3 regions of the Bacillus shivajii genome follow, and region 2 is predicted to be linked to each of the others. Evidence: riboswitches for the same ligand, from Rfam matches in the RefSeq annotation. Region 2 holds a riboswitch; each other region holds the start of a gene.
The links. Region 2 has a riboswitch for thiamine pyrophosphate ahead of thiD (bifunctional hydroxymethylpyrimidine kinase/phosphomethylpyrimidine kinase). Riboswitches for the same ligand answer to the same signal wherever they lie in the genome.

Region 1 (10,060 bases), 140 kb from region 2:
CTACCTTTGTTTTCCAACTAAGTAAGTTCCATAAACCTCTCATGGTCCTTCTGACTTGCCTTTCCACGGTCAACGTAAGCATAAGTTTACCAAGTAAAACAAATATTGAATTCTATGTCATAATCTTACCCTATAACATACATACTATAACAGATTAAATGGCCAAGTTCGATATTGGCTGTCGATCGATAATATAAGAGGAAAGGAAGATTTCACATGAGCTTTAACTTACGCGGAGCAATTATGCAAAACGTGCAAGGCAGTAACCAAGAAGAAGTAGAAGCAACAATTGTGGATGCAGTGCAAAGTGGAGAAGAAAAAATGCTTCCTGGTTTAGGCGTTTTATTTGAGGTTTATTGGCAAAATGCAAGTGATCAAGAGAAGCAAGAAGTCATTAACCAAATTTCTCAAGGCTTGCAAAAATAAACATTCTCGCTAGAGGGAGAACGTAAATTTTAAGATAAAAGCTGACCCGATTATAAACGGATCAGCTTTTTCTTATGGTCTATTGAAATGTAATTTCGTCCACTGTTTTACGGTCAAGCTTTTTAATGACTTCTACAATAAGCTTGACTGCGTTTTCGAAGTCATCACGATGTAACATCGCAGCATGTGTATGGATGTAACGTGTTGCAATTGTAATCGATAATGCAGGTACACCATTTGCTGTTAAGTGAATCGCACCAGAGTCTGTTCCTCCACCTGGGACGCTATCAAACTGATAAGGAATTTCCTTATTATCAGCAGTTCCTGTTACGAAGTCACGAAGTCCTTTATGAGATACCATTGATGCATCATACATAATGATTTGTGGCCCGTCACCCATTTTAGCAAGTGCGTCCTTATCAGTTACTCCAGGTGTATCTCCAGCAATTCCTACATCAACAGCAAAGCCGATGTCCGGCTGAATGTGGTTTGCAGAAGTTTTTGCTCCGCGAAGACCTACTTCTTCTTGAACCGTTCCAACACCATACACTGTATTCGGGTGCTCTTCATCTTTTAAGCGGCGAAGTACTTCGATAGCGATCGCACAACCGATACGGTTGTCCCACGCTTTCGCCATTAACATTTTTTCGTTTTTCATGACAGTAAAGTCACAAACTGGTACGACAGAATCGCCAGGGCGAACACCGAACTCCTCAGCTTCTTCACGACTTGTAGCACCGATGTCGATAAACATTTCTTTTTTATCAACGGATTTCTTCCTTTGCTCTGGTGGTAAAATGTGTGGTGGTTTTGAACCGATTACACCAGGAACATTCCCGTTACGTGTCATGACCGTTACGCGTTGAGCAAGCATGACTTGCTCCCACCATCCACCTACACATTGAAACTTTAAGTAGCCACGGTCATCAATGTTTGTTACCATAAATCCAATTTCATCTAAGTGGCCGGCAACCATGACTTTCGGGCCGTTTTCGTCTCCTGTTTTCTTAGCGATTAAGCTTCCTAAGTGATCTGTTTCCACTTCGTCCGCAAATGGCGAAATGTAACTCTTCATCACTTCGCGTGCTTCACGCTCATTACCAGGGATCCCATTTGCATCTGTTAGATCCTTTAGCATCTTCAACGTATTATCCATAACCTTATGTACCCCCTATTTCTTATACTCCTACCAAAAATATATTCTGATAGTATAAAAAGTTAAAAAATTATGTCACTTTTATCATTATAACGGCTTTTAAGTATAATCTCAATTTTCGTTTTTGAGTGCTTTTTGAGTGCCAGGCACCTTTATAACTGAATTTGTATCATTATACAGACAGTTAATATCCAGAGTCTTGACGCTCATGGTTAATTTCATTTTTTTCTTCGTAAGCAGAAATGATGTCTTGTTCTGTAAACCCTAACACAGAACCTAAAGATAAATAGGTGTGAAATAATTGTTCAAAGCTTTTTCGATCTCCTTCCTTTCTCAACGTTCCAATTGACTCAATCACTGCATAAAAATAAGGTACAAGGCTCTGTCCTTCTTTTTTTCCTTCCTCAGAAAATGGAATAAGTGGTTGATCTTCATAACCGTATTCGAGGCCGACTGATAAAATAAAATGAATTCCGTCAACATACTCTTCTAGAATGGTTGTTTGTGGTGACGGTCCTTTTTCACTCCAAAATTTAAAGCAGCGTGTTTCATTGGCAAGTTCGGAAATCTCAACGTGTAATGCCATCAGCTTCCGGTCTAATAACGATTCCGTTTGTAAGCGATGCTTTTCTTCAATATAAGTATCCAATTCTTTTTGCTTTTTATATAACTCAGTAAAATTCATTGTTTCACACCTTTAATCAATTTTTGTTTTTATTTGAATGGATTTCATAATTACGTTTTTTTCGCAGTGAAACGAATGATATTATAAATACTTCATTAAATGTACGTTTGTACTATCAGAATTTATTAATTTATGGTAGATAGATAAGTGCTTCTGCGCCGCTACGCTTGCTCGTCGCAGGTGAAGAGTACTAAGAATCTCTTTAACGATAAGCCAAGTTTTGTTTACACTATAAGAATGTATAAAATTTTAGCTAAGGAGCAATTTCGACGTAGTGAAAATTTCTTTGTGTATAGTATAAGTGCAACTACGCCTTTGTCTTCGCCTTAAAGGCTCACCAATCGGCGAGTTTTCTTTAGAAGTGAACGTAACAAAAGGCGGCGACTCCCGGAGGATCAGCGCAGTCTGAAGATCCACTTAGGCGAAGATTTGTTGAGCCTAAGTTAGCTGAAGACAAGCCCTCGGGAAAGCGTCCGTCTGAAGTGAAGTTCACACTCATCATTCGAAATTTCGCATCATATTTTGAGTTATGAAATTGATTCATTTGAAAAAATCCATCCATTATTATAACAAAGAAAAAGTTTCATTTTGAAACCATATCACAAATGACTCGTAAATATATAATAAGTGGACTTTATTTAGATTTTAATGATACAAAAAAGGGAATATAATGACTAGTAACTAATTGATTGAGAGTAGTAAAATAGTGTGCACATAAAAGGATCAACAAATGCCACATAAGGAGAGATAACAATGACTGTGATCTTATTTCGATTGTTCCTTCTAATAGCCATAGGGATCATTATATACAGTGCCATTAAATATTGGCTTGACCCACGCAGGAAGCTCGAATCAGCCCATCGTAATGGTGAGTTTTATTTGCTTGATGAGCCTAGTAATGTACGAAAAAATTTACTGTTCACATACGGAACGGTCATGTTTGAAGGAGAGAAATTCCTTGGAACAACTGATGAGTCATTTGAAGTTACATCGATTATGATCTGGACAGAGGATAATGATCGGTTGAAAGGACTCACGAAAAATGACTTTAAATTTATTGAAAAAGAAATATTAATCCGTTATCCAAAAGCAAAAATCGAATGGAAACGTCCGATCAGCGATTTACTAAAGAAGATGAAAAATGAGGAACGACTTTCATTAAAAGAATAAACAAGGGCTACCCTATCAAGCTGTAAAAGATCAATCAGGATATCGAGAAAACTTGATACGATCCAGCCCTTTTTTGTCATGTTACTGATGGGTTCATATAAATATTAAAGATAACAAAGATGATAATGATAGGCAAAATAATTGCTAATAAATTACATACAACTCCGGCAATCGCTATATACTTTCCTTTCTGAGCGGTCTTTTTCGTCTCAAGCAGAGCGATAACACCTAATATCATGCCTAAAAGGCCTAATATCATTCCGATCCAAACAAAAACGATGAACAAAAGAGCAATGATTCCAACTACTAAAGAAACGACAGCCTTTGTATTATTTTTTTCTATTTTTCCTACTTGAAAGCCAGTCACCTTCAGGCCCCTTTCTTCTCAAACTTAATTGAATGATTAAGTGAAAAATGATCTTTTCTTGCATCATTTCATACATATACAAGCGTTGCAATGATATGCACTACAGCAAATAAAAGTTATAGTCAGTACCGATTGAATGATTCTGATATAGGAGGAAGAAATGAATACTCATAAATCAATCAGCTGTGATCATTGTGCAAAAAAATTGACGTATCGTACTGATCTCGTTGTGGCAACAGTTTTTCTAGCGGTCGTCCCGTACTGTCACAATTGTTTTGTTAAGAAAATTAAAGGTATGTCTACACTACTTGTGGATAACACACCAGTGAATGGCACAGCCTCGAACGTTTTTTCCGTTTTAGCACTCATTTTTTTACCTCTTTTATTTTTCATCGATTCGCCAGTTAGGTGGGGATTTATAGCGCTTATTCTCCTCTCTCTTGGGTATAGAGCTTATTCTTACTTTGCATATGAACGTCACTTACATTAAGATTAAAATCAATGACTTTACAAAACAAGTTTTTTATCGTTAGAATATAAATAACAACATTATAACCGTAATTCGCACTAGGGGTGCTATAACGCTGAGAGACAGGTGAAATTCCTGTTAACCCTTTGAACCCGAACTAGATAATACTAGCGTGGGGAAGTGCCAGTGACGTCATATGAATATGATACGTTTGACTATCACTGCATTTCCTTGTGGAAGTGCAGTTTTTTTATTGCCCTTTAAGCGAAAATACGGAACGATGTTGAACATATTTTCAAGGAGGAATATTTTCATGCAAGGATTAAGTTGTGGAACTAGTAGAATTGTTGGATGTCGTTTTTCCGTTTATCCAATGACCGACAGATTTGTTGATGTCATTAAAGGAGCGCTAACGGAAGTTGATACGAGCAAAGTATGGATGAAAACAGATGATGTAAGTACATGTATTCGCGGAAGAAGTGAACATGTTTTTGATGTAACAAAAGCGATTTATGTTCATGCTGCAAAAACGGGTGTACACGTTGTCTTCAATGGAACATTTTCAATTGGTTGTCCTGGTGACTCTGATGGAGATACGTACATGTCAGAAGATGATGTCAGGTTAAACGAAGAAGCATCTCAACAAGAAAATATAGAAGTAGCTTCGCAATTTGCCCTCTATCCGATGAATAACGAAAATTATATGCAAGTCATTGCAGACCAGATTGGTATTGCTAAGGAGCACGGGACATTTACAAAAGGTGTTCATTACGCTTCACGCCTTGACGGTGATGCAAATGATGTTTTTAAAACGTTAGAAGAAGCGTTTGTCAATGCTTCGAAAACAGATGAACGTAGCCATGTGACGATGACAACAGCAATTTCAGCGAACAGTCCATCAAAGAAAGATAAATAAGGGGGACAAGTGTCATGACGAGTAAATGGAATTTACGTGAAATTGTCCTTATGTCGATATTAGGTGTCGTCTTCGGAGTTATTTATCTCCTTTTTTACTTTTTCGGTCAAGGCTTAAGAAATGTGTTAACTCCATTTGGCCTTGGTCCATTTGGCTACGAAGTGATTTTTGGGATTTGGTTCATCGTTTCGATCATTACAGCTTATATTATTCGAAAACCAGGAGCTGCACTTATCTCAGAGACAATTGCTGCTACGATTCAAGTATTAATCGGAAGCCCTGCAGGACCGCGACTGATTATCACAGGAATTATCCAAGGACTAGGTGCCGAAGCCGTGTTCGCTGCAACAAAATGGCAAAACTACACAACAAAAGTTCTCGTTTTAGCCGGAATGTCTGCGGCTATTTTCAGCTTTGTATGGGGATGGTATATCTCAGGTTTTGCTGCATTATCTACTGAACTTGTAACAGCGATGTTTATTGTCCGTCTCATTAGTGGTGCACTTCTAGCTGGTTTATTAGGTAAATACATTAGCGATCAACTTGCCAATACCGGTGTACTACGAAGCTATGCTCTTGGGAAGGAGTGGAAAGCACAACGTGAAAACAAAGCATCTTAATAAAGAAAGTCCTCTCATTTCTGTAGAGGACTTCTCTTTTGATTATGACTCTCAAAAAAATCCGACGATTAAAAATATGAATTTACGAATCGAAAGAAATGAAACGGTTCTCCTAATGGGACCAAGTGGCTCAGGAAAAAGCACGCTAGCCCTTTGTTTGAATGGATTATATCCAGATGCTGTAGAAGGTTGGAAAAAAGGGAGTATTTATTATAAAGGAGAAAACATTGAGTCATTTGAAAAAGGTGTATTAAATAAGAGAATCGGTGTGGTCTTCCAAGATCCTGAAAGCCAATTTTGTATGGTAACTGTCGAAAACGAACTTGCCTTCACAATGGAAAACATCCAAGTTCCTCGTGAAGAAATGAAGCCACGCATTGAGAAGATCGTACGTCAAGTGGGGATTGAATCATTACTAAAAAGGCCAATCCATGAACTTTCCGGTGGACAAAAACAAAAGGTTGCTCTTGCTTCTGTCCTTCTTTTAGAACCGGAATTAATCATTTTAGACGAACCGACAGCAAACTTAGACCCCTATTCACGTAAAGGGTTTATTGATTTGATCGGTCAATTAAAAGTAAATCATCATTTAGCCGTTCTCATTATTGAACACCAGCTTGACGACTGGCTATCATTTACTGATCGTGTCATATGCCTAAGTCATCAAGGGGAAAAAATTGCAGAAGGAGAGCCTGGCTCGATCTTTTACAAAAATGCAGATTTGCTCCTAAAAGAAGGAGTTCATTTACCGAAAGTGGTCGAAACGTACTTAAAGCATGGTCAGCCATTTGCTTTTGATGAAAACTATTGCCCTTTATCGGAAAGAGAACTTGCTTTATTTTTTGCTGAGAAAAATAAAGGTTTCAACTTATACGTAAGTCCGTCCAAACCTACCATTAAAGAAAGTTCCCCAATCCTTTCATTGAAAGATGTTTCGTATTCAAGGAAAAAAAAGCAACAAGTGTTACGGGACATAGATATTGATTTTCATGAAGGCGAATTTATCGGCATCGTCGGTGAAAACGGAGCAGGTAAATCAACACTTTTACAAATATTGGCTGGGATTTTAACACCAACTACTGGCTCACGATCGTTACTTGGTAAAGACTTTAAAAAGTGGTCTGAACATGAGTTACGAAAAAATCTTGGGTTTGTGTTCCAAAACCCTGAACATCAATTTATAACGGACACCGTTTATGATGAACTTGCATTTGGTATGAAGTTAAATCGTGATAAAGAGCACGATATTAGAGAAAAAGTTACACATTTACTATCACGATTTCGATTAGAAGGTAAGATGTGGAGCAATCCTTTCGCGTTAAGTGGAGGGCAAAAGCGTCGTTTAAGTGTTGCAACAATGCTTGATGAGACGCCTAAAATATTGCTTTTCGATGAACCGACTTTCGGTCAAGATGCAAAAACGACAGAAGAACTCATGATCATGATCAATTCTTTGCGTGAACAAGGAACAACAATTGTTTTTGTAACGCATGATATGGAATTAGTTGATCGATATTGTGAGCGTGTCATCGTTCTCCATAAAGGAGAGGTTTCCTTTCAAGGGGCCCAAAACAAACTTTGGGAAAATGACGATCTCATTGCAAAAGCACATTTGCGATTGCCATACCGCATTCGGTTAAAAAATGAACTCAACAACGTAAAACGAGAAGCTCGTTCGAAAGGAGTGGATCGAGAACATGTTAGAATCCATTAATCCATCGGTGAAAGCCTTCACTATTTTTATTCCGGGATTATTGTTAGCATTTATTTTCGATCCTGTCACCCCTGCTATTTATTTATTATTTACGATTACCATGACATTCTTATTAAGTAATATCCCCTTTAAGAAGTGGCTTATGATCTTCACACCTTTTGTTTTACTTTCACTTGGTTTTGCATGGATGACTGCATTATACACGGGGGATTCTTTTTCCGGTGGTGAAGTAATTTTGGCGTTTTGGTGGTTCGAAGTCGACTATCAAAACTTGATGGTCGCTATAAGTCTTGGACTTCGTTCATTATGCTTAGTTGCGCTTTCACTCATGTTTGTACTAACAACAGATTCTACGAAGTTCATGCTTAGTCTAATGCAGCAATGTAAACTCCCACCTAAATTTACGTATGGGATCCTAGCAGGTTATCGATTCTTGCCAACGTTTAAGCACGAACTAGAAATTCTTCGGCAAGCCCATCGTATTCGCGGGGTTGGCAGAGCACGTGGTATTAAGGAGAAAGTTTATCAAATAAGGCGCTATGCCATTCCATTACTCGCTAATGCGATTCGAAAAGCAGAACGAGTCGCAATCGCAATGGAATCAAAAGGTTTCACCGGTTCAACAGATCGCACACACTACTATAAACTAACCGTTAAAAAACGTGACTGGGTGTTTCTCTCAGGCTTTGTGATCGTCCTGTTCGGTGCAGTCTATGTATCATATCAACTCGGACACTTAAATGTATTTGGAAGAAAATTTTAAAGGAAGTAGGCATTGCATAGCCTAGCAATCCCCATTTATCCCCAGGTGCCAGGCACCTGGGGATTTTTGTCACTTCACTAACCTCGCCTGTTACCAAATAATACCATGTACCAGACACCTGGGATTATTTGGTTCCGTTTAGCCAGCCTCCCTTGAACATACTAAGAAAAAGACGGTTAAGGAGGATTATGAACGATGCATACGATCTGGAAAGGTTCGATTTCCTTTGGCCTTGTAAACATCCCAATTAAATTACATGCGGCTACTGAAAATAAAGACGTGAAGTTACGAAACTTACACAAAGACTGCCACGCCCCAATTAAATATGAAAAAACGTGCTCTGAGTGTGGCAAGGAAATATCAAATGACGATATTGTAAAAGCGTATGAATACACTGAGGGGAAGTACGTTGTACTTGATGACGATGAGCTTAATAAACTAAAAAAGGAACAAGAAGATAAAGCCGTTGAGATTCTCGATTTTGTTGAGTTAAAAGAAATTGATCCGATTTATTTTGACCGATCTTATTATTTAAGTCCAAACGAAGGCGGTTCGAAAGCATATGCATTACTTAGAAAATCACTTCAAGATACCGGAAAGATTGGACTTGCGAAAATCACGATCCGCTCAAAAGAAAATCTTGCAGCAATCCGTGTGTATGAAAACACGTTAATTATGGAGACACTCCATTTCCCTGATGAAGTCCGTGATGTAAAAAACGTACCGAATGTGCCTGATGAAACAAACATTCAAGAAAAAGAACTAGAAACCGCGAAAACATTAGTCGATCATTTAACAGCAGAATTCGACGCAACGAAATATACTGATGATTACCGACTAGAGCTATTGCAACTTATACAGGAAAAAGTTGAAGAAGACGAAGGCGTGACAAAACAAGAGCAATCAAATGTCATTGACTTAATGGAAGCACTCGAAAAAAGTATCGAAAAAACAAAGCCGGACAATGCAAAAAAGAAAACAACAAAACGCTCAACAGCAAAGAAAAAGACGACGACGAAAAAAACGACATCAAAAACAACAAAAGCAAAAACAACAAAAGCAAAATCAACGAAAAAGCCAACAAAACAAGCAAAATAACTATGATGATCCAACTAAATTCATTGTCGAGGCTGTTCCCAGTATGGTGAGAGCCTCGTTTTTTTATTCCTTAATAAAAATGAATGATGTTCCTCGGCCCAGGCATCAATTTCCGGATTTGATTCCTTCCTCGCTCGATTTTCCTTCCCAACGTCATCAATACCAAGGTAAATTACCTCACTCGCTTTTAATCGGACATTCCTTATCCATCAACATTTGTTCTAAAAATCAATACCGCACCACAAAACTGTGATACGGCACTTTGTCATTCCACACAAAATTGTTAGTTGTCAAGTCCTCCGCTTTCAAACCCTTCACCTACGTCAAATCCTCCAACTTCAGGATTATCAAACCCTTGTATCCCGTCGTTTTCAGAATCTGGGGTAATAATTGCCGGAGCCATACCAGAACTCCCGCCACTACTATAAAACTGCGGAACCTCACCAGATAACCAGACAGTAACGATTGGAATCGATGTTTGGACAACCTCTTCATCTGTCGCAAACGGAATAACGACTTTAACATCTGCTTCAATTTCTACAGAAATACTAATATACGTATTATTAATCCCTAAGTTTACATATTCTTCTTTCACGTCTGCTTTTACATCACCAATCGCTGACAAACGAATCGGTACACGTGGACCTAAATGCGCAAGTAATGCATTATTTGTAGC
Region 2 (10,060 bases):
ATGTACATTAGTATTCGTTCAGGGTTGGCAGGCCAAATTTTAGGCCATCGTTTTAAAGTTTTACAAAAACAATAATAAAAGAAAAATCGCATGGACTTTTCATTTAGAAAATCCGTGCGATTTTTTCATCATATGAAATAACTGATAAAGGAACTTTTTTTCTGTATAGTTCGTAAAAATTATATAGGGGAAATATAGCAGGAATAGTTTCAATTCATTAATCGGTAGGGGGAATAAGGGTGGATGACCTTACACTTTTAGGGTTTATCGGTATTCTAATACTATATTTATTCATTTCCGTACTAACGGCCATAGATTGGACTAAGGGTGAACGGAGCCTAAAGAGGAGAATATATGACCTAGCGTTTATAGGTGTCGGCCTTTTATTTGTATTGATGATTGTTTTGAATGCACAAACGTTTCTTATATACCTCTTTGGTTTGTTTATGCTAATCTTTATTCTAAATTATCAATCCAATAAAGTTTCGTGAAAATATTGTTAAAGTTAAAACGTTAAAAAATAAGATGACTCATAAGTGTCTGTCACTTATGAGTCATTCTATTTCATCTTAAACTAACGCGTCCAAACGCTAGCTAGCTCTGCTGTTGCAACGGTAGGGTCTTCTGCTTTTGAAATTGCAGTAATGACTGAAAGTCCATCAGCTTTTCCGCGAACTACTTTTGCAGCGTTAGCTTGGTTAATACCACCAATAGCAACAATTGGTGCATCAATCCCTTTCTCTCTAAGTTCTGCAATAAAATGTGGACCGCACACTTTCTCAGTATCTTGTTTCGTCGAAGTGGCATAAACTGGACCTACACCAAGGTAATCTGCTCCATCACGTAATGCATTGTTTGCTTCATCAATGTTATGAGCAGATACTCCGAGAATGCGGTCACCAATTTTCTTTCTAACCTCAGGGACATTTCCGTCATCTTGTCCGATATGAACTCCATCTGCATCAAGTTTTAACGCAAGATCAATGTCATCATTTACGATAAAAGGGATATTTCTTGTTTGGCAAATGTCTTTCAGTTCTTTACCTAAACGTTCTTTTTCTTCACCAGTTAGAGCTTCCTCACCTTTTTCACGGTATTGAAAAATCGTTACACCACCGTCAATGGCTTGTTTTAAAACGTGAGAGAGATCAGTTGAGACATTTGTACTTCCAGAGATGAAGTACACCTTTAATAGATCTCGCATTACGCTTGAATCGATTCTTGCCACGAGATCACCTCCTCATGTTCAGGGTGATTTCTGTATGCAGAGTGATTAGTTGGTCCGTGCCCACCACCAATTTTTAAAGAATGGATGATTGCAAGGTGAATAAATTCCTTCGCTTTTTCAATCGCTGGCTGTAACGGAGTTCCTTTTGCTAATTCAGCAGTGACAGCTGACGCAAATGTACAGCCTGTACCGTGTGTGTTTTTCGTATCAATTCGCGGTGTTTTGAAAAAGTGAAAAGAGTTTCCATCAAATAATAAATCAACGACCGAATCGTCTTCATCACTATGCCCACCTTTTATGACAACTGTTTTTACACCCATGTTAATAAAATCTTGTGCAACTTTTTTTCGATCCTCCATTGATTCAATCGTTCTTCCAGTGATCGCTTCTGCTTCTGGAATGTTCGGTGTTGTCACTGTTGCAAGTGGAAGGAGGTCTTCAATAAGTGCGTTTGTTGAGTCATTTGTTAACAAAGAAGCGCCACCTTTTGCGACCATCACAGGGTCAACGACGACATTGTTCCATTTGTAATAACGAATTTTTTCAGCGACAAGTCGAATACGTTCTTGATCAAATAACATACCCGTTTTGACCGCATCAACACCGATGTCTTCGGCGATGGAGGTGATTTGCTCATCAAGCCCTTTTAACTCAACAGGGTAAACGCCTTGAACACCTAATGTATTTTGAGCAGTGATCGCAGTGATTGCCGACATACCGAAAACGTCTAGTTCTTGAAATGTTTTTAAATCGGCTTGGATCCCAGCTCCACCTCCACTGTCGGAGCCAGCAATTGTTAATGCTTTTGCTATCATATTATCTCTCACCCTTCATTGAAAATTTCCAAAAAGAAAGCACCGCTCGAAAAGGGGAACGGTGCGACGATTTTAGAAGGTAGAAGCTATTTAGAATAATCATACTGAAACCTTCGTATTCTCAGTTGTATCCGTTCCACTTCCCTACGCTAGTATCACCTAGATCAGGTTCAAAGGGACCAAGTAAGGATCTTGTCTCAGCCTCGCGGCGCCCCTAGTGGAAACTATTTATTTTGTTATATTTATGCTACCATAAATCATTTTAACATGTCGATCATGTTTGAAGTGGGGGACTGATAAGTTTTTGCAGATCGATATTACATAACACTATAATATTTGTTATGATTAAACGTGTAAGATAAAAATAAAGCTGTTTTCTAAATGTTTGCTCCTGCGATTACTAGTCGCAGGTAAAAAGTGTTGCTTATGAAGTGATAAGTATAAACTCGAAACAGTGAAAGGCGGCGACTCCGGCGGGAATAGCACGAGCTGAAGATCCAGTTTGGAAAGAAAGTGCATTTTCTTTCCAAACTTAGCTAAAGCCGTGCCCGCGGCAAAGAAGACACCGTGATAGCGAGTAAAGCGAAGCTAGAACGGATGTCGCACTAGTGCCTTGAGGTGAAAGCGTCCGCCTGTAACGGTTTTGTGAAGCAACAAGTTATACGAAAAGAGCCAAAAAGCTAGGGGTGCCAATTTGATTGGCTGAGAGGGTCTATGATCCAACTCTTTGAACCTGAATTGGTTAAGGCCAACGGAGGGAAGCAATTGCGTTAACGTTATCAAAGTTATCACTCAATGCTTACCTCCTTCAGGTGAGCATTTTTTTATTGGGGACAAATCAAGAATCTACTAGACGGAGGGGTACAAATGAATGATGTATTAACAATTGGGGGAAAAACACTTTCGAATCGATTATTTGTCGGGACTGGCAAATTTGCGGATCATGAGAAAATGGGGGAAGCGATCCGCAAGTCACAGTCTAAAGTTGTAACGGTTGCATTACGCCGTGTTGATATAGAAGCGAAAGAAGAGGATATCCTAAATGATATTCCAAAAGATTGTATCTTAATGCCGAACACATCTGGCGCGAGAACCGCAGAAGAAGCGATTAGAATTGCTAGACTTGCAAAAGCTTGTGGGATGGGGAATTGGATTAAAATTGAAGTGATTTCAGACAATAAATATTTACTTCCAGACAATGAAGAAACGACGAAAGCTACTGAAATCTTAGCAAATGAAGGTTTCGTTGTATTCCCTTACATGAATCCAGATTTAATGTCTGCAAAGAAAATGGTTGATGCAGGGGCGGCAGCGACTATGCCACTTGGTGCACCGATAGGTTCAAATAAAGGGATACGTATGAAAGAAATGGTTCAAATAATTATTGATGAAATTGACGTACCAGTTATCGTTGATGCTGGTATTGGTAAACCGTCTGAAGCAGCTGAAGCGATGGAGATGGGAGCTGATGCAGTTCTTGTAAACACAGCAATTGCAACAGCTGAAGACCCTGTAGAAATGGCAGAAGCATTTGATTTAGCTGTAAAAGCTGGTAGGAAAGGTTATTTAGCGGGGTTAGGCCCAATATCATCAAAAGCGAAAGCATCTTCACCTTTAACAGGCTTTTTAAACACATAATGGGAGGCGAAAAACATGAGTTTTTACAATGAACTGTTAGAAATTCGCGACCTCCCGTATGGTAAAATGTTTGAGTCGATCACAGGATGGGATGTTGAGCGAGTATTACAAAAAGACCGTTTAAATGAACGAGATTATTTCATTTTACTTTCTCCAGCTGCAGAAGGTTATTTAGAGGAAATGGCGCAAAAAGCTCATCGATTAACAGTACAGCATTTCGGAAAAACAATGCAGCTATATTTACCACTCTATTTATCTGATTACTGTGTGAACATCTGTAAATATTGTAGTTTTAGTGTCAATCATGATTTTCCAAGACGTAGGTTGACGATGGAAGAAGTCGACCGAGAAGCAAAGATTATTGCTGACAGAGGGATTAAACATATTATTTTACTCTCGGGAGAATCTCGCCTTCATTCATCAGTTGATTATTTAAAAGATAGTATGACTGTTTTGAAGAAGTATTTCTCATCTGTTGGTCTTGAAATTCAACCGCTAGATGAACAAGAATATAAAGAGCTTGTTGAATGCGGTGTCGATGGACTAACGGTTTATCAAGAAGTTTATAACGAAGAAATTTATCGAGATATTCATGTTGCTGGTCCGAAGCGAGATTATAAGTATCGTCTTGATACACCAGAACGAGGAGCGAAAGCCGGGATGCGCTCAGTAAATATTGGGGCACTACTGGGGATGGATGATTGGCGAAAAGAATGCTATATGACAGGAAGGCACGCGAGTTATTTACAAAATAATTTTCTAGAAACAGAAGTCGGTGTGTCGTTTCCAAGAATGCGTCCACACGCTGGGAGTTTCCAGCCGAAAGTAAATGTTACAGATAAAAACCTTGTTCAAGCGATCTTGGCACTTCGCTTGTTTTTACCGAGGACAGGTATTAATATTTCTACTAGAGAAACACCAGACTTTCGTGACAAGTTAATTCCACTTGGTGTTACAAAAATGTCAACTGATTCTTCGACTGTTGTCGGGGGATATGCTGAACCAGATGCGACACAAAGCCAATTTGAAATTTGTGATGAACGTTCTGTTGAGGAAATAAAATCTCTTTTGAAAGAAAAAGAATATCAACCTGTCGTGAAAGATTGGCAGATGTTATAACTCGTTGTATGATGGTTTGTGAGGTGATGAGGTGGAGATTCATGTTATCTCGAATGGAAAACAACCTTTAGATAAATTTGTACAAACTGCAAAAACAATTGAACCTTACGTCGATTATTTTCACCTTCGTGAAAAAAAGCGTACAGCTTCTGAAGTTGTCGAAGGTGTAGAGTTATTAAAGAGTGCTGGGATTCCAGCTTCAAAGTTGGTAATCAATGACCGCGTCGATGTCGCTGCCGCGATGAAGACAGCTGGAACGCAACTTGCTTATCATAGTTTACCTATTCAAGCGGTAAAAAGTACGTTTCCTCACTTACGAATTGGTAAGTCTGTTCACTCAGTTACGGAGGCATGTGAAGCGGAGAAAAATGGGGCAGATTATATATTGTATGGACACGTATTTCCATCAAATTCAAAGCCAGGATTAGAGCCAAGAGGCGTTGAACAGTTACGTGATATCGTCGAATCGGTCGATATTCCTGTTATCGCGATTGGAGGAATTAACCCTGATCGTGTTAACGTAGTAAGAGAGGCAGGTGCTAAAGGGATTGCTGTCATGTCTGGAGTATTAGAGGCTCAATGCCCGTTAACAGCAATACAAGCATATGTTGTAGATTGAAGGAGGGAAAGTTAATGGTGATTCAAGTGAATGGAAAGAAAAGTGAATTACCTGCGGATGTTAAAACCGTATCAGATTTATTAAATTACTATGAATTAGATAAAAAAGTCGTTATCGTCGAATTGAATGAAAGTATTATGAATAAAGATGATCATGATGGAACTGAGATCAAAGAAGGCGACCAAATTGAGCTTGTTCAATTTGTTGGCGGCGGATGATCGAGAAGGGAAGTAACAATCATGAATAACCGTTATTCAAGACAGCAATTGTTTTCTCCGATTGGAGAACAAGGTCAAGGGAAGATTCATCACAAACACGTTTTAATTATTGGAGCAGGTGCATTAGGTACAGGGAATGCGGAAAATCTTGTACGAGCAGGAATAGGTAAGGTTACAATAGTTGATCGTGACTATGTAGAATTTAGTAACTTACAGCGTCAACAGCTATATGCTGAGTTAGATGCAAAAGAACGAATTCCGAAAGCCGTAGCTGCAAAACAACGTTTGTCTGCTATTAATTCTGAAGTCGATATTGAAGCACATGTACTCGATGTGACGAAGGAAGAATTAGAACAGTTAATAGACGGCGTTGATATTATGCTAGATGCAACAGATAATTTCGATACGCGCCTACTCATGAATGACATTGCTCAAAAATATGACATTCCATGGATTTATGGTGCGTGTGTAGGTAGCTATGGTCTAAGTTATACAATTATTCCAGGGGAAACGCCATGCCTACATTGTTTATTAGAGACGGTTCCACTAGGGGGAGCAACGTGTGATACGGTTGGTGTCATAAGTCCAGCTGTGCAAATGGTAGTTGCTTATCAGACAGCAGAAGTACTCAAACTCCTTGTTGAAGATAAAGAATCGCTCAGGAAAAAACTTGTCTGCTTTGATTTATGGAAAAATGAACATACTTCAATCAAAGTGGATCGAGTGCGTAAAGACGATTGTTCATCGTGTGGTACTGACCGTTCTTATCCGTTTTTATCTTATGAAGCACAAACAAAGACGGCTGTTCTATGTGGCAGGAATACTGTACAAATTCGTCCACCGAAGCGAATGGAGAGAGACTTAGAAGAATTAGCTGACATTTTAAGTCAGCAAGAAGGTACAGTTGAACAAAACCCATATTTACTTTCGTACCGATATGGTGATCATCGCATCGTTTTCTTTAAAGATGGACGAGTGCTCGTGCATGGGACAAGTGACATTGCTGAAGCGAAAACTTTGTATCATCGGATTTTAGGATAGTAAACCAAATAAAAAACAGGTCAACCTCATCCACAGGTTGGCCTGTTCTTTATTTCATCCATGTTTCTGCCCATTTCTGGAGTTCATTCATGGTAGGTTCAAGTGCATGACCTTTTTCTGTTAATTTATACTCAATTCGAACGGGTGTTTCTGGGTAAACGATACGTTCGACAAGGTCTGCTTCTTCCAGGTTTTTCAGTCGATCAACGAGCATTTTATCACTCATGTTGGGGATGACAGAAGATATATCTTTAAACCGCTTCGGCCCTTGTTGGAGTACTCGTAAAATTAATCCATTCCAGCGTTTTCCTAACATTTGAAAAGCTGCTTCAAATTTTGGGCATAAGTGAATTTGATCCATTGGCAACCACTCCTTTTTATGCAGTGGGAATAATAGTAAGTCTATGTCTATTATATCATACGCCACTATTCTTGTAATTAATGGGTGTGGACATTATGTATGAAGAGTGGGGTTATTTATCGGGGCATCATAGTGGATTTTTGTCGTTTAAGCATCCAGTGTGAGAAAAATGTGTATGGATGCTAGCCTTTACATTTACAAAGGGAGAGGTATAAAAGTGTCTAATAGATTTCACTTCATTAAAATATAATGACTCTGTTTCATTATATTTAATATGAGTTGCTAGGCACTTTGTCTTTATTCAATAAGTAGAATTTATCCATAATAACAATTACGAAGTCTCTTTTAGAGTGGGGAGGCATCTGCTATAATGATAGAATTAATGGTGTATGTTCATAAACTTGTCGCCAAGAGCGTTTTATGCCAATCAATCATGACATTGGGATTTACGCATGTCGACGATAATCAAAGATTAATCACCTAAAAAAATAGGCGGGTGAATAAATTGCAAGAGCCAAAAAAGAAAAACCTCTACATAGATTGGGTTTTAATTGTTAGTGTAGCATTACTTACATTATTCGGACTCGTTATGATATATAGCTCTAGTTTTGTTATTGGTTATGAAAGATTTGATAACATTACTCATTTTTTTGACCGTCAGCTCCAATGGGTTATCGTATCTGCATTTCTATTTATGTTTTTTATGTTTTTTCCATACAGGCATTTTAGAAAGCTCGCACCATGGATCGTACTAGGGTCGATCATTCTCCTAGCCCTCGTACAAGTTCCTGGTGTTGGTGTCAGTGTTAACGAAGCAACAAGGTGGGTATCCATTGCAGGATTTCAAATTCAGCCATCCGAATTTGTGAAATTAGGTTCGATTATTTACTTATCGTACGTATACTCAAGAAAGCAAGCGTACATTAATAAGTTCTTAAGCGGTGTATTACCACCGTTAATTGTTGTTGTTATTTTTTTCGGCCTTATTATGTTACAACCAGATTTAGGAACAGCGACGTCCATTGTTATTGTAGCAGGCCTTATTGCTTTTTGTTCTGGTGCGAGGAAGCTACATATCATTTCATTAGGTACTGTAGCAGGCTGGGCCGTTTATCATTATGCACAATCAGCAGAATATCGGATGAATCGTTTAATTGGCTACCGTACCCCATTTGAATTAGAAGCAGGAGTTGGATACCAACTCGTTCAATCTTACATTGCGATCGCTCACGGTGGCTTAACAGGGGCTGGTTTTGGTCAAAGTGTGCAGAAATTATTTTATTTACCAGAAGCACATACTGATTTTATCCTTGCAATTGTCAGTGAAGAATTAGGAATATTAGGTATTGCCTTTGTTTTTGCATGTATGTTGATTATTATTATAAGAGGGGTTGTAATTGGGGCCAGATGCAAGGACGCTTTTGGTAGCCTTCTAGCGTTTGGAATCGTCTTTCAGCTCTCTATACAAGTGTTATTTAATGCAGGAGCGGTCAGTGGTGTTTTACCAATTACAGGAATTCCATTTCCTTTCATAAGCTATGGTGGTTCTTCTCTTATGGTTACATTAGCATCAATGGGGATCTTAGCGAACATTTCAAGAAAAACAGAAAAGGACCGTCATGAAAATCGCGAAGATGAAGAATATGTAGAAGAGGAAGAAACTCCTAAAGTTACATATGGAAAGAAACAACATCTTCGCCCAGTTCGATAATTTGTAAAACATATAGTAGGTGGAATAGATGCAAGAACGGAAAAGTTCTTTTCAACAACTAGATTTTTCTTTATTATTTTTTCTGTTTGTTTTAATGTGCATTAGTTTAGTTGCCATATATAGTGGGACGAATGAAGCTATTTATAATGTCGATCAATCATTTTTCGTAAGGCGACAAATTATTTGGTTTGGAATCGGTATTATTCTTATGCTTGCAGCAATGAGTATCGATTATGAATTATTTAAGAATTTCTCAGTACCATTGTACGCTGTCGGTATGGTCTTACTTGTTTTGGTTCACTTCATTGGGGAAAGCAGGTTAGGAGCGCAACGTTGGCTTAATGTCGGAGGAATATTTAGCTTTCAGCCATCTGAGTTTGTGAAAATCTTTGTTTTGATTGCCCTTGCACACTTGTTGTACAAGATTTCAAAAACACCAAGGGAAAAGTCATTTAAAGCGGATTGTATCGTCGTCGGGAAGGTACTTGCGGTTGGAATGCCCCCGTTTGCCTTCATTTTAGTTCAACCTGACTTAGGAACGTCTCTTGTTATTGGTGCAATTATGTTCAGCATGATTGTTTTATCGGGGGTAACCTATAGGATGATTGGTTTGTTAGTCGGTATGGTTGTTTCATCGATTGCTTTTCTCATCTGGTTGCATAATAACTTCTTTCATCTTTTTAATATGATTATTAAAGATCATCAATTGCGAAGAATTTATGCTTGGCTTGATCCTGCAGCAAATATTAGTGATGAAGGCTACCAACTTTACCACGCACTTCAAGGTATTGGTGCCGGACAATTATATGGTAGTGGATTTATTCAAGGGGCAAAAACACAAAGTGGAATGATTCCAGAACTTCATACAGACTTCATTTTTACAGTGATTGGTGAAGAATTTGGTTTTGTTGGGGCAACGATTTTGATCGTCGTTTATTTTCTTTTGCTATACCGAATGATCATTATTGCCTTTACGTGTAATAATACGTTCGGTTCTTATCTTGTTGCAGGAACGATTGGCTTAATCGTCTTTCAAGTTTTCCAAAACATCGGGATGACAATCGGCCTAATGCCAATTACAGGTTTAGCACTTCCGTTTATTAGTTACGGGGGAAGTGCCTTGATGACGAATATGATTGCGATAGGGATCGTCCTTAATGTAAATATACGAACGAAACATTATATGTTTGGTGAGGAAGACTAAACTTGAGAGTTGCTTTTGCAGCTCTCTTTTTTCATAATAATAATGGAGTGGAAAATATCTTGACTACAGTTTAAGGCTCGCCCTTTTGGCGAGTTTTCTTTACTTA
Region 3 (10,060 bases), 1.9 Mb from region 2:
AGATGATCCCCTTATCAGGGTGATCCCAGCGCAATAACGCTTCCATACCGTTTATTTCGCCAGTTTCAATATCAATAAAAGGTTGATAATAAACCTTAAATTCCTCTTCTGCTAATGCTTTTCGCAGATCATTTTCAAGGATGAATTCAGAATATGTAGACGTATTCATGGTAGGCTTGAAAAAATGATAGTCATTTTTCCCCCGATCTTTCGAACGGTACATCGCAATATCGGCATATTTAATTAATGTATCTGCACTTTTACCATCTGATGGATAGAAAGAGATTCCCATACTTGTTGTCACATGAATATACATTCCATCTATTAGAAATGGCTTTTCAAATTCATGCTGAAGCTTTTTAGCTATACTATGCATCTCTTCTTCATCTACTTCAGATATTAGCAGTAAAAATTCATCTCCCCCCATACGACACAATGTTCCCTTATCTTTCATACAAATTTCTAATCGACAAGCAACATCCTTTAATAACTGGTCACCAAATTGATGGCCCATTGAATCATTTACCTTTTTAAAATTATCAAGATCTAGAAGGATGATACCTATTTCTTTATTAATATGATGTGATTGATTAATCGAATGTTCTAGTAACTCATAGAAATAATTGATATTTGCTAATCCAGTAACGTTATCATGATAGGCCATAAATTCCACTTTTTTCTCAGCCTTAATTCTCCGCCCTTCTGATAACTTTGCTTCTAGTATCATTACAAATGCTAAAACTAGGTAAAACAAAAAGAAATAGACAATATCAAACGCGTTCCAATGGGCAAAATAAACGTCACTATTAAAGGAAACAAAAAATAGAAAGATAAGGAAGGAACCAATTATTGAAAGTAAAATATTCTTCCATTGTCTATAAAACATACTTAATATTGGAGCTAATAGCAAAACAAATAAGTTAATAGGATGCTTATCGACAAAATTGAGAATAAATAAGATTAAAAGAACCGTTAACGTAACAAAATACATCGTACTTTCGATATATATTCGTTTATATGTCATCCAAGTTAAAATTGTGCACACGGGGATCCCTAATATAGCAATAAAAATAAGAGCATTAATAATGGTTGGATCATACTCTAGTAAGATAATATTTGTAACTACTGTAAACATTAATAATAACCAAAGAAGGGTCACCATCATTCGGTTACGCTGATTAAGGATATCTAATTCTTTATTCACATGACTACCCCTTATTTACTGATGTATTCTACTAAGACGTCATACGACAAGCACTTTAACACTATTATAAAAGTACTATACAATAAAAGTAAACAGAGGAAAATCCAGCTTTATGGGTCTTAGAAACGAGGCAATGAAGAATGAAGGTTGAAAAAGGGGGCCAGTTACCTGACCCCCTTTTTATTAAAACCCTTTATTTAGGTCGACTTGATTTGAAAGTAAAAGATTATTTTCAATCTTATGTAATGTATCAATGAAGCAATCGACACCCTCTTCAGGCGTTGTCACAGCTGAAATATGTGGTGTAACGACAACGTTTGGGTGCGTCCAAAACGGATCGTTCTCTGGAAGTGGCTCCTCTTGAAACACGTCTAAAATGGCCTTTCTTACCTTGCCATCATCCAACGCTTCTAATAAAGCCCGATTATCAACAGATTCACCACGACCAACATTAATAAAAACAGCATTAGAGCTTTGATTAAACAATGCTTTATCAAACATCCCACGAGTTTTTTCCGTCAGTGGCATCGTATTAATCACATAGTCTGCTTCTGCTAAAACATCATGAGATCCATTCTCTGATGAAAAAACGTCTTTAAAATGCTTTTTTTGTTTCCCGCTAAGAGAAACTCCGTATACTTTCATCCCGAAAGAGGATAACGTTTTTGCGACTTCCTGTCCAATAACCCCTGTACCGTACACAGTCACTTGTCTTTCATACAATGGAGACGGAGCTTCTGCTCTCCACTCTTTCTGCTTCTGCAAATCTTCATAACGGTCGTGATTTTGTAAATCTCTTAAAATATAACTTAAGCAGTATTCACTGATTTTTTGCCCGAAAGAACATACCGTCCTTGTTAAAACAACATCATCTTTCCATTCGACGTCTTTCAGAATTTTATCGACTCCCGCTCCGAAAGAGTGGACCCACTTTATGTTTCCAAATGTAAAGTTATCTGGACGTTTAAACGCCACAAAAGCATCAGCCCATAAATAATCTTCTTCGCTTACTTCCTCCGGATGACGAAAACGAAACTGTTTCGTTTGATCAACGTCTTGTTTTTTAAACATCTCTTCTATTTCCCTATACATAGGGCTTGCAAATAATATTTTATTAATTTTCATGGTCACACCTTCCCTCCTTATATATATAATCCTACCTTTTCTATCATTTTTTTTCAAAATAGGAACGGATTACGTCAAGGGTTTAGTGGTTAACAGATGGTGAATATGTTTCGAGTAGGGTAAAAAGTGAAGGAGGATAAAATTATTTCACAAAAGTTGCATTAGCATTCTCTTACATTAATAAAAACGCCTCCCCCCAGCACATGAAAGCTTTCCTGCACCGGGGAGAGGCCCTCAAAAAGTTATTTAACAATATCTACGAAAATATCATCGATAGATGGTTCCTCTTCAATTAATCCGAATTCTTTCATCCAATCAATTGTTTCTTGCCACACCGCTTCATCCTGACTACCGAACCCTTCCTCAGACGCCATTTTTGGCAATAATATTTCGAGACTTTGCTGCTCAACTTCTTCAATTAAAGGGAAGTTCGCTTCGTCTTGGTTACTTAATAACACTTCTAGAGCTTCTTCCGGATGGTTTTTCATAAATTCATATCCTTTCGTTGCCCCACGCCAAAACGCTTCAATCACATCTTGCTGCTCTTCCCACGTTTGGTCATTCGTTACGAAAACCAATTCATAAAAACTCGGAACCCCATAATCTACTGGATTAAAGTAGTTGGGCTCATACCCTTCATGTCTTAATACTGGTACTTCATGATTAATATATGCTCCAATCACAGCATCAACATTCCCACTTACAATTGATGAACCTAACTCAAAACCAACATCAACCATTTGTAATTCTTCAAAGTTTCCCCCATCATTTTGAAGCATTGTTTTTAGAAGTGGTTCGTTTAATGGAATTCCAGGATATCCGATTTGTAAACCAGTTAAATCTTTCGGCGACTCAATTCCTTCATCATCTAAATAAACGATATGATTTAAAGGAGAACGAACAACTGCTCCAACTGATTTCACCGGCACATCTTGGTTAGCGCGAGCCATAACAACATCTGGTTGATAGGAAATCCCCAGCGTCACTCTTCCTGCTGCTGCGAGATTAATAGGGTCTGTCGGGTTTGCCGGAAACTGAATATTTACTTTCACACCTTCTTCTTCAAAATAACCGTGTGCCTTTGCCACATATAAATAGCTATGTACAGCGTTTGGGTACCAATCGAGCATAAGGTCAATTTCTGTTATTTCTTCATCCGCTTCATTTCCTCCACACGCCGCAAGAGTAGCGATAACCGCGACAATAAAACTACTTAATAACCATTTCTTCATCCTGTTTTCCTCCATTTTAATGTAATCTTTTCTAGTAAAACGACAAGTAAAAATAAACTAATTCCAATTGCTGATAATAATACGATTGGCGCAAAAACGCCTGCTCCATCAAACTGTGTCATCATTCTTCGACTAAAATAGCCTAAACCAGCTTGTGCGCCTAACCATTCTCCGATCGCCGCACCGATAACACTCAGTGTTACAGCAACTTTTAATCCTGAGTAAAAATGTGGAAGTGCCGATGGAATATAAAGTTTTAAGAAAATATCTTTCTTCTTTGCTCCCATTGTTAACAGAAGTTCTTTTAATTCTTTACTGCTTGAGCGTAACCCATCAAAAGTATTTACTGTAATCGGAAAAAATGTAATAAGAACTGTGACAATAACTTTACTCCAAATCGAGTAACCGAACCATAAAACAAAGATCGGTGCCAAAGCAATCACAGGAATCGTTTGTGATGAGATTATAATCGGGTAAAAGGCTTTTTCTGCGGCTTTACTAAGGTTCATCCAAATCGCTAAGCCAACACCCAATACAATTGATATGAAAAGACCGACAACAATAATCGTCAACGTTGCAGGTAAATGGACAAAAAATAACGGATCCCTTAATTCCCAGAGCTTCAACATGATTTGGGTTGGTGCTGGTAATATATAAGCCATATCCAGCAATCTCGCGCCCAACTCCCAAATAATTAGAATAATAGCCACAAGAATGAATGAGACACTATAATCCTTCCAATTCCTCATGCTTTCAACCTCGGTCGTAGTTGATCTAGTAAATAATGTTTCAATTCAACAACAGATGGTTCACTTAAATCATGAATCGATCTTGGGCGCTTTGTCGGAACGTAAACCTCTTGAAGTTGCTGAACAGGTGTTTCTGTAAGAATGAACACTCGGTCTGATAAAAATAACGCTTCATCTACATCATGGGTAATGAATAAAACCGTTTTTTGCCACTTTTTCCATTGCTCTAATAACCATTCTTGCATGGATATCCTAGTTATCGCATCTAAGGCACTAAATGGCTCATCTAAAAGCAAGACATTAGAACCACTTAAAATCGTCCGTAAAAAAGAGACTCTTTGTTTCATACCTCCAGATAAATCACCCGGATATTTGTTTTCGGTACCTTTCAAACCAAACTCTTCTAAAAGGCCTCTTACCTGTTCATGAGCTTGGCGTTTCTTTACCCCTTTTAATTCTAGTGGCAAAGATGCGTTATCAATAATCGTTCGCCAAGGCATGAGCAAATCTTGTTGAGGCATATACCCAACATGACCGAGTCGATCCTCAAACACCTCACCGTTGATCAATATATTACCAGCAGTAGGTTGTTCTAAGCCGGTAATTAATTTAAACAATGTACTTTTTCCTGATCCACTCGGGCCAACGATGCTTACAAACTCACCAGGCTTTACGTCGAGTTGAAGGCTATCAATGATTAATGTAACGTCCTGCCCTTTGTCCTTTGCATAGTGAAAGCTGACACCTTCAAACTGTAATACTGGTTCACTCATCTGTTGGCCACATCTCTTGACGATAAGACATATCCCAAAACATATACTCAAACCGTGTTGTATTTAAGAAGATTTCCTCTAGTTTTACAAGCTCTTCTTCTGGCTTTCCTGCGGTCAACTCGTCAAGTAAATCAATGCACCATGTTGCCAGCTGACCAAATTCGTCAGAGCTATACATTTGAATCCACCCTCCGTAAAATTCATGCTCACTTGCTCCAGGCTTTTCATTCAACTCTTTACCGATTTCCCAGTAGCTCCACATACAAGGCAAAAGAGCGGCGACAAGTTCGGCTAAGCCTCCATTTTGACCGACATGTAACATGTAGTGTGTATATGCAAGCGTTGTTGGAGCTGGTTTTGCTGTTTCGAGCTCTTCTTCACTAATTCCAAACTTTTTTGCGTACTCTCGATGCAAAGACATTTCCTCGTTTAGAGTTGAATCTAACAAGTTAGCAAACTTCCCCATCGTCTCAACATCTTTTGCCTTCATTGCACCAATTGCAAATAGTTTCGCATAGTCAATTAAATAAAGATAATCTTGGATCATAAAAAATCGGAATTTGTCCTTTTCTAACGTTCCTTCCCCAATCCCTTGCACAAATGGGTGGGCATGGTTTTTACGCCAAATCGGTTTCAAGTTTTCGTGTAATCGTTCACTAAATTTCATGCTTTTTCACTCCTTTATTTTTTAATGACTCTAACTATCGTTAAAACATCATAAACAAAACTTGGCTTATCGCCAAGTCCTAATGGCGACAGCCTTAGTTGCCACAAGCATAACTCCATTGATTAAACTTCGAGTTGCGACGAGTAACCGCAGGAGCACAAAGCAACAGCTTCGTCGAAATAACTCCGACCTGCGACGAGTAAACGCAGGAGCAGTTACTTTAATCCTTTAGCAAAGTTAAAAATTCTTAAAGTGTGACAAAAAATAAAACCACTCCTATAGCAAGAAGTGGTTAAAAAACTTAATAAATTTTTGCACGTATATTGAAAAAAATACACGTCATTCATTTATCATATTACACTTCTTCCCTACGCTAGTACGAACTAGATCAGGTTAAAAGGGTTAAGACCTGTCGTCTCTCTCAGCTTCGATAAGCACCCCTAGAGTGATTCTATTTAATTTTCGAAATCATTAATCTATGAATATTTGTACCATACTTATATGGTTTAATCAACAACTGAAGAAAATATATGACAGTCCCCCAAAAAGTATAACCATTAATTTCTAGATGCTTCCAGGTGCCAGGCACCTGGAAATTTTATGGAATCAACTAGAGGACCTGTAGAGGGTTTAACGGTTATAAATAGAATTTCTTATTTATTCAAAACTTCTTTCCAGCTCATCGACTAAGGTACCGACGTAAGCTACGGCTTTTTTAATCGGATCAGGTGTTGACATATCGACGCCAGCTAGCTGCATAAGCTCGAGTGGTTTTAACGTTCCTCCAGCTTTTAAAGCAGAAATCCATCGATCAACAGCCGGTTGCCCTTCTTCCTTGATCGTTTGCGCGGCTGCTGTTGAGGCGGTTAACCCTGCAGAGTACGTATATGGATATAGTCCCATATAATAATGAGGCTGGCGCATCCACGTTAACCCTGCCCCGTCATCGATTTCAACCGCATCGCCCCAAAATTGCGACAACAACTCCTTTTTTTGCTCACATAGAAGTTTAGCCGTAATTGGCGTTCCTTCGTCTGCTAAGTCGTACACACGACGTTGAAGCTCGCCTTCTAAAATATGAGTGACAAAGTTGTGATAATACGTTCCTAAGGACTGGAGAATGACCCACCGGCGCATTCGATCATCATTTGGCTTCGCTAAGATGTGCTGGCTTAATAACATCTCATTCATTGTTGACGGGGCTTCTATAAAATATCTAGACGGACGAGTATTCGAGATGTTTTGATAACGACCAGCTAACCGGAAGTGACCGGCATGACCTAGTTCATGCGCAAGCGTAAACGCATTTCTCATCGAATCACTCCACGTCATTAAAATATACGGGTGAACACCATAAGGACTTGAGCAGAACGCTCCAGAACGCTTTCCGACGTTGTCAGCACGATCAACCCAGCGACTGTGCACTCCTTGCTTCATGATCTCCATATATTCAGGCCCCATCACTTCAAGTGATTCTAGGACAAGCTTTGATGCTTCTTCATACGTAATTTCAGGTTCAAATTCTGGATCAAGTGGCGCTTTCAGATCACTAAATTTCATTTGTTCCAACCCGAGAACACGTTTTTTCAACTTCGCATAACGGCGCATATGTGGCGCAAGCTCCGTTTGTATTGTATCTAACTGATTATGATACATCTCTTTCGTGACTTGTTGCTCATGAAGGAGCATATCTGTAACTGAATCATAGTTTCTAAGGCGCGCTTCAACGACTTGTTTTTTCACTTCTGTCGCATATGTCGCAGCATACGTATTTTTATACTGCTCTAGTGTCGCAACAAACGAGTCATACGCGTTTCGACGTAGCTCTGTATCTGAAGAGCCTTCGTAATTAGGAAATGAATTAAACGTTAACGGATGTTCTTCACCGTCATCTGTCGTAAAAGAAGAAAACTGCATGTCTGACGTCTTGCTACGTTCATAAGTCATATAAGGTGCATTCATCACTTCACTAAAAGCGGCTAGTACTTCTTCTGCATCAGAACTAAGCTTATGAGGCTTCATTTCCAATAAATCCGACAATGTTTTTTCATACTCCTTCAACCCTTCTTCTTGCTCTATGTAATTTTCAATCTTTTGATCATCGAGTTCAAGGATTTCAGACCGGATAAATGATGTACTTGCATTGACTTGGGACATAAGTGAGCCGACTCGGGCGGAATTCGCTTGATTGTTTGGATCTGTCCCATCACCAGATTGACGAAGATGAGCGTATGTCATCACACGCATGACACGTTCTTGCAGTGCATCTTTTGCTTGTAAACAATCTAACAGTACCACTGCACTCTCTCCAAGTTTCCCTTTATATTTCGTCACCATTTCAATATCGCTTTCAATGGCCTTTAATTCACTCTCCCAAGCTTCCTCTGTTGCAAATAAGTCCGCTAAGTTCCATGTTTGTTCAATAGGAACTTCAGACCTCATTAACGTCTTCCCCATTCATATCATTCCTTTCTCATATTTTGAACCTGGATTATTTCGGATTCCGAAGGTTATTTCTATTATAAAGGAGAACAGGCGCTATTAAAATATAATCGAAAGAATTTTCGATAAATTCATCTAAAGAAGAATTTCTCGTATTGAATCCAACTTACGTGACAAATTAATAGTCAAAAGAAATTTTATTTTTCTAGAAGGAGCAACAAACATGAACAGTTCCCAAACATATGAAAAAAGAAAAGCACATTTTTTCATAATGGCATTAGTCGCTTCTAATATTTTGTCAATTTTACTTGGGATCGCTTACTTAGTCATAAATGATTATCATAAAATGTGGAATATTTACGGGGGGGGTTTCCTATTTACACTACTTTTCAATATCATCGTAACCCTATATAAAAGTGGAATAAGAGGCATGGACTATCTCTATTTACTTTTTACAATCGTTGCCATGATTACCATTCCAATTATGAACAAACGGGCATCGATCGATATTTCGAATATGTCATCTCAAAGTGTTGTGTCCATCACTTTGATTTTTTCTCTATTTGCATTAGGTGCTGTCGTATCTATCCTAAAATTGCGTGACAAAACGAATGGTAAATACAAGAGAAATAGTCGAATGAAAAACGCAACGAAAACGGTATTGAAGGTCGAATGCCTCATAGCTTTAAGCATTTTTTTATTACTGGGGGTGTATTTATCCTACCAACTATTAAGAGGAAAAAGCGGTAACTTCATTGAAATGGGTTTACCTCAGCACTCACTATTTTTAAGTTTTATTTTTCTTGCGGCGAGCGTGCTCATGTTAAACATGTTTTCATCTAAGACCTCATTATTTCTAAAAATATTTATTTCCACTATTGGAATTGCCTTAACCGTTATTTTCAGTTTACCGCTTGTAACGACATTATTTGCAATCGATGATGTAGAAGCTCACTATATAAAAGCTTTTGATCAAAAAACAGAAAACATCATTCCTGAAGATAAACATATTAACGTTTCCAATATACACTTTTCTCTCCCAAAATATTTCTTCGGCACACCATCTGGTGAATATCGTGTAATGGAAGATGTTCTTTTTTATGAAGGAAAAGCTGGTGTAGACAAGGGGATTTCACTACATTTCGATGCGTATTTGCCACCTGAAAACCGTACAGATTTACCTGGTAACAACTCTGTGTTATTACGTATCCATGGCGGCGGTTGGACAGCCGGAGATAAAGGATCTTTAAATAACATTCAAGTGAGTAAGCACTTTGCAAGTCAAGGATACGTTGTTTTCGATGTACAACACGGACTTAGTCATGAAGAGAAATTTTTTAAATTCCTCAGTGTACCTGGGCACACGGTTGCTGGATTTACAATTGATGATATGGTACGCCACATCGGTATCTTTACTGATTTTTTAGTGGAAAACCACGATACATTTGATGCTAATCTAGATTCTGTCTTTATATCAGGGAGCTCTGCAGGCGGGCAATTAGCAAATGCTGTCGGATTAGGAATAGCAACTGGAAAATATAATGACTTAAATCCGAACGTTCATGTAAAGGGTATTATTCCTATTTATCCCGCAAATGGATTAGCGCCACTTCTCGGAATAGAAGGCGAAGAAGAATTGTCAGAACCTGCACTCTTAGTAGATGAAAATAGCCCTCCTGCATTAATATTCCAAGGAACACACGATGGCCTTGTTGACGAGAGCATTTCAAAAAAGTTCGATCAAACGTATGATGAAAACGGAAGTGGAAATGCAGCCTTAATTTTAATGCCATTTGCAGGCCATGCAAGTAACTCGTACTTTTCTGGTTACTATAATCAATTGTTTATGTACTATATGGAACGTTTCA

Region 1: another riboswitch for thiamine pyrophosphate. It lies ahead of LGQ02_RS15390 (Ykof family thiamine-binding protein); the one in region 2 lies ahead of thiD (bifunctional hydroxymethylpyrimidine kinase/phosphomethylpyrimidine kinase).
Region 3: another riboswitch for thiamine pyrophosphate. It lies ahead of tenA (thiaminase II); the one in region 2 lies ahead of thiD (bifunctional hydroxymethylpyrimidine kinase/phosphomethylpyrimidine kinase).

What each region holds. Positions count from the first base shown of each region.
Region 1 is NZ_CP084703.1:3,161,997-3,172,056, forward strand. Features, by position in the region: gene sspI (small acid-soluble spore protein SspI) at 217-426, shown strand; gene LGQ02_RS15365 (M42 family metallopeptidase) at 506-1,582, opposite strand; gene LGQ02_RS15370 (dUTP diphosphatase) at 1,767-2,267, opposite strand; gene LGQ02_RS15375 (sigma-w pathway protein ysdB) at 3,021-3,437, shown strand; gene LGQ02_RS15380 (DUF4190 domain-containing protein) at 3,514-3,804, opposite strand; gene LGQ02_RS15385 (hypothetical protein) at 3,965-4,294, shown strand; TPP riboswitch at 4,364-4,469, shown strand; gene LGQ02_RS15390 (Ykof family thiamine-binding protein) at 4,587-5,189, shown strand; gene LGQ02_RS15395 (ECF transporter S component) at 5,204-5,809, shown strand; gene LGQ02_RS15400 (ABC transporter ATP-binding protein) at 5,790-7,523, shown strand; gene LGQ02_RS15405 (energy-coupling factor transporter transmembrane component T family protein) at 7,507-8,286, shown strand; gene ku (non-homologous end joining protein Ku) at 8,482-9,384, shown strand; gene yunB (sporulation protein YunB) at 9,668-10,060, opposite strand, start outside.
Region 2 is NZ_CP084703.1:3,306,053-3,316,112, reverse strand. Features, by position in the region: gene LGQ02_RS16095 (putative polysaccharide biosynthesis protein) at 1-75, shown strand, start outside; gene thiE (thiamine phosphate synthase) at 575-1,228, opposite strand; gene thiD (bifunctional hydroxymethylpyrimidine kinase/phosphomethylpyrimidine kinase) at 1,204-2,043, opposite strand; TPP riboswitch at 2,168-2,269, opposite strand; TPP riboswitch at 2,716-2,820, shown strand; gene LGQ02_RS16080 (thiazole synthase) at 2,911-3,681, shown strand; gene thiH (2-iminoacetate synthase ThiH) at 3,697-4,800, shown strand; gene tenI (thiazole tautomerase TenI) at 4,832-5,419, shown strand; gene thiS (sulfur carrier protein ThiS) at 5,434-5,637, shown strand; gene LGQ02_RS16060 (thiazole biosynthesis adenylyltransferase ThiF) at 5,659-6,678, shown strand; gene LGQ02_RS16055 (winged helix-turn-helix transcriptional regulator) at 6,728-7,039, opposite strand; gene ftsW (putative lipid II flippase FtsW) at 7,545-8,750, shown strand; gene rodA (rod shape-determining protein RodA) at 8,779-9,954, shown strand.
Region 3 is NZ_CP084703.1:785,179-795,238, reverse strand. Features, by position in the region: gene LGQ02_RS03830 (EAL domain-containing protein) at 1-1,204, opposite strand, end outside; gene LGQ02_RS03825 (D-2-hydroxyacid dehydrogenase) at 1,388-2,329, opposite strand; gene LGQ02_RS03820 (ABC transporter substrate-binding protein) at 2,572-3,561, opposite strand; gene LGQ02_RS03815 (ABC transporter permease) at 3,558-4,310, opposite strand; gene LGQ02_RS03810 (ABC transporter ATP-binding protein) at 4,307-5,083, opposite strand; gene tenA (thiaminase II) at 5,076-5,750, opposite strand; TPP riboswitch at 6,099-6,202, opposite strand; gene pepF (oligoendopeptidase F) at 6,408-8,207, opposite strand; gene LGQ02_RS03795 (alpha/beta hydrolase) at 8,416-10,060, shown strand, end outside.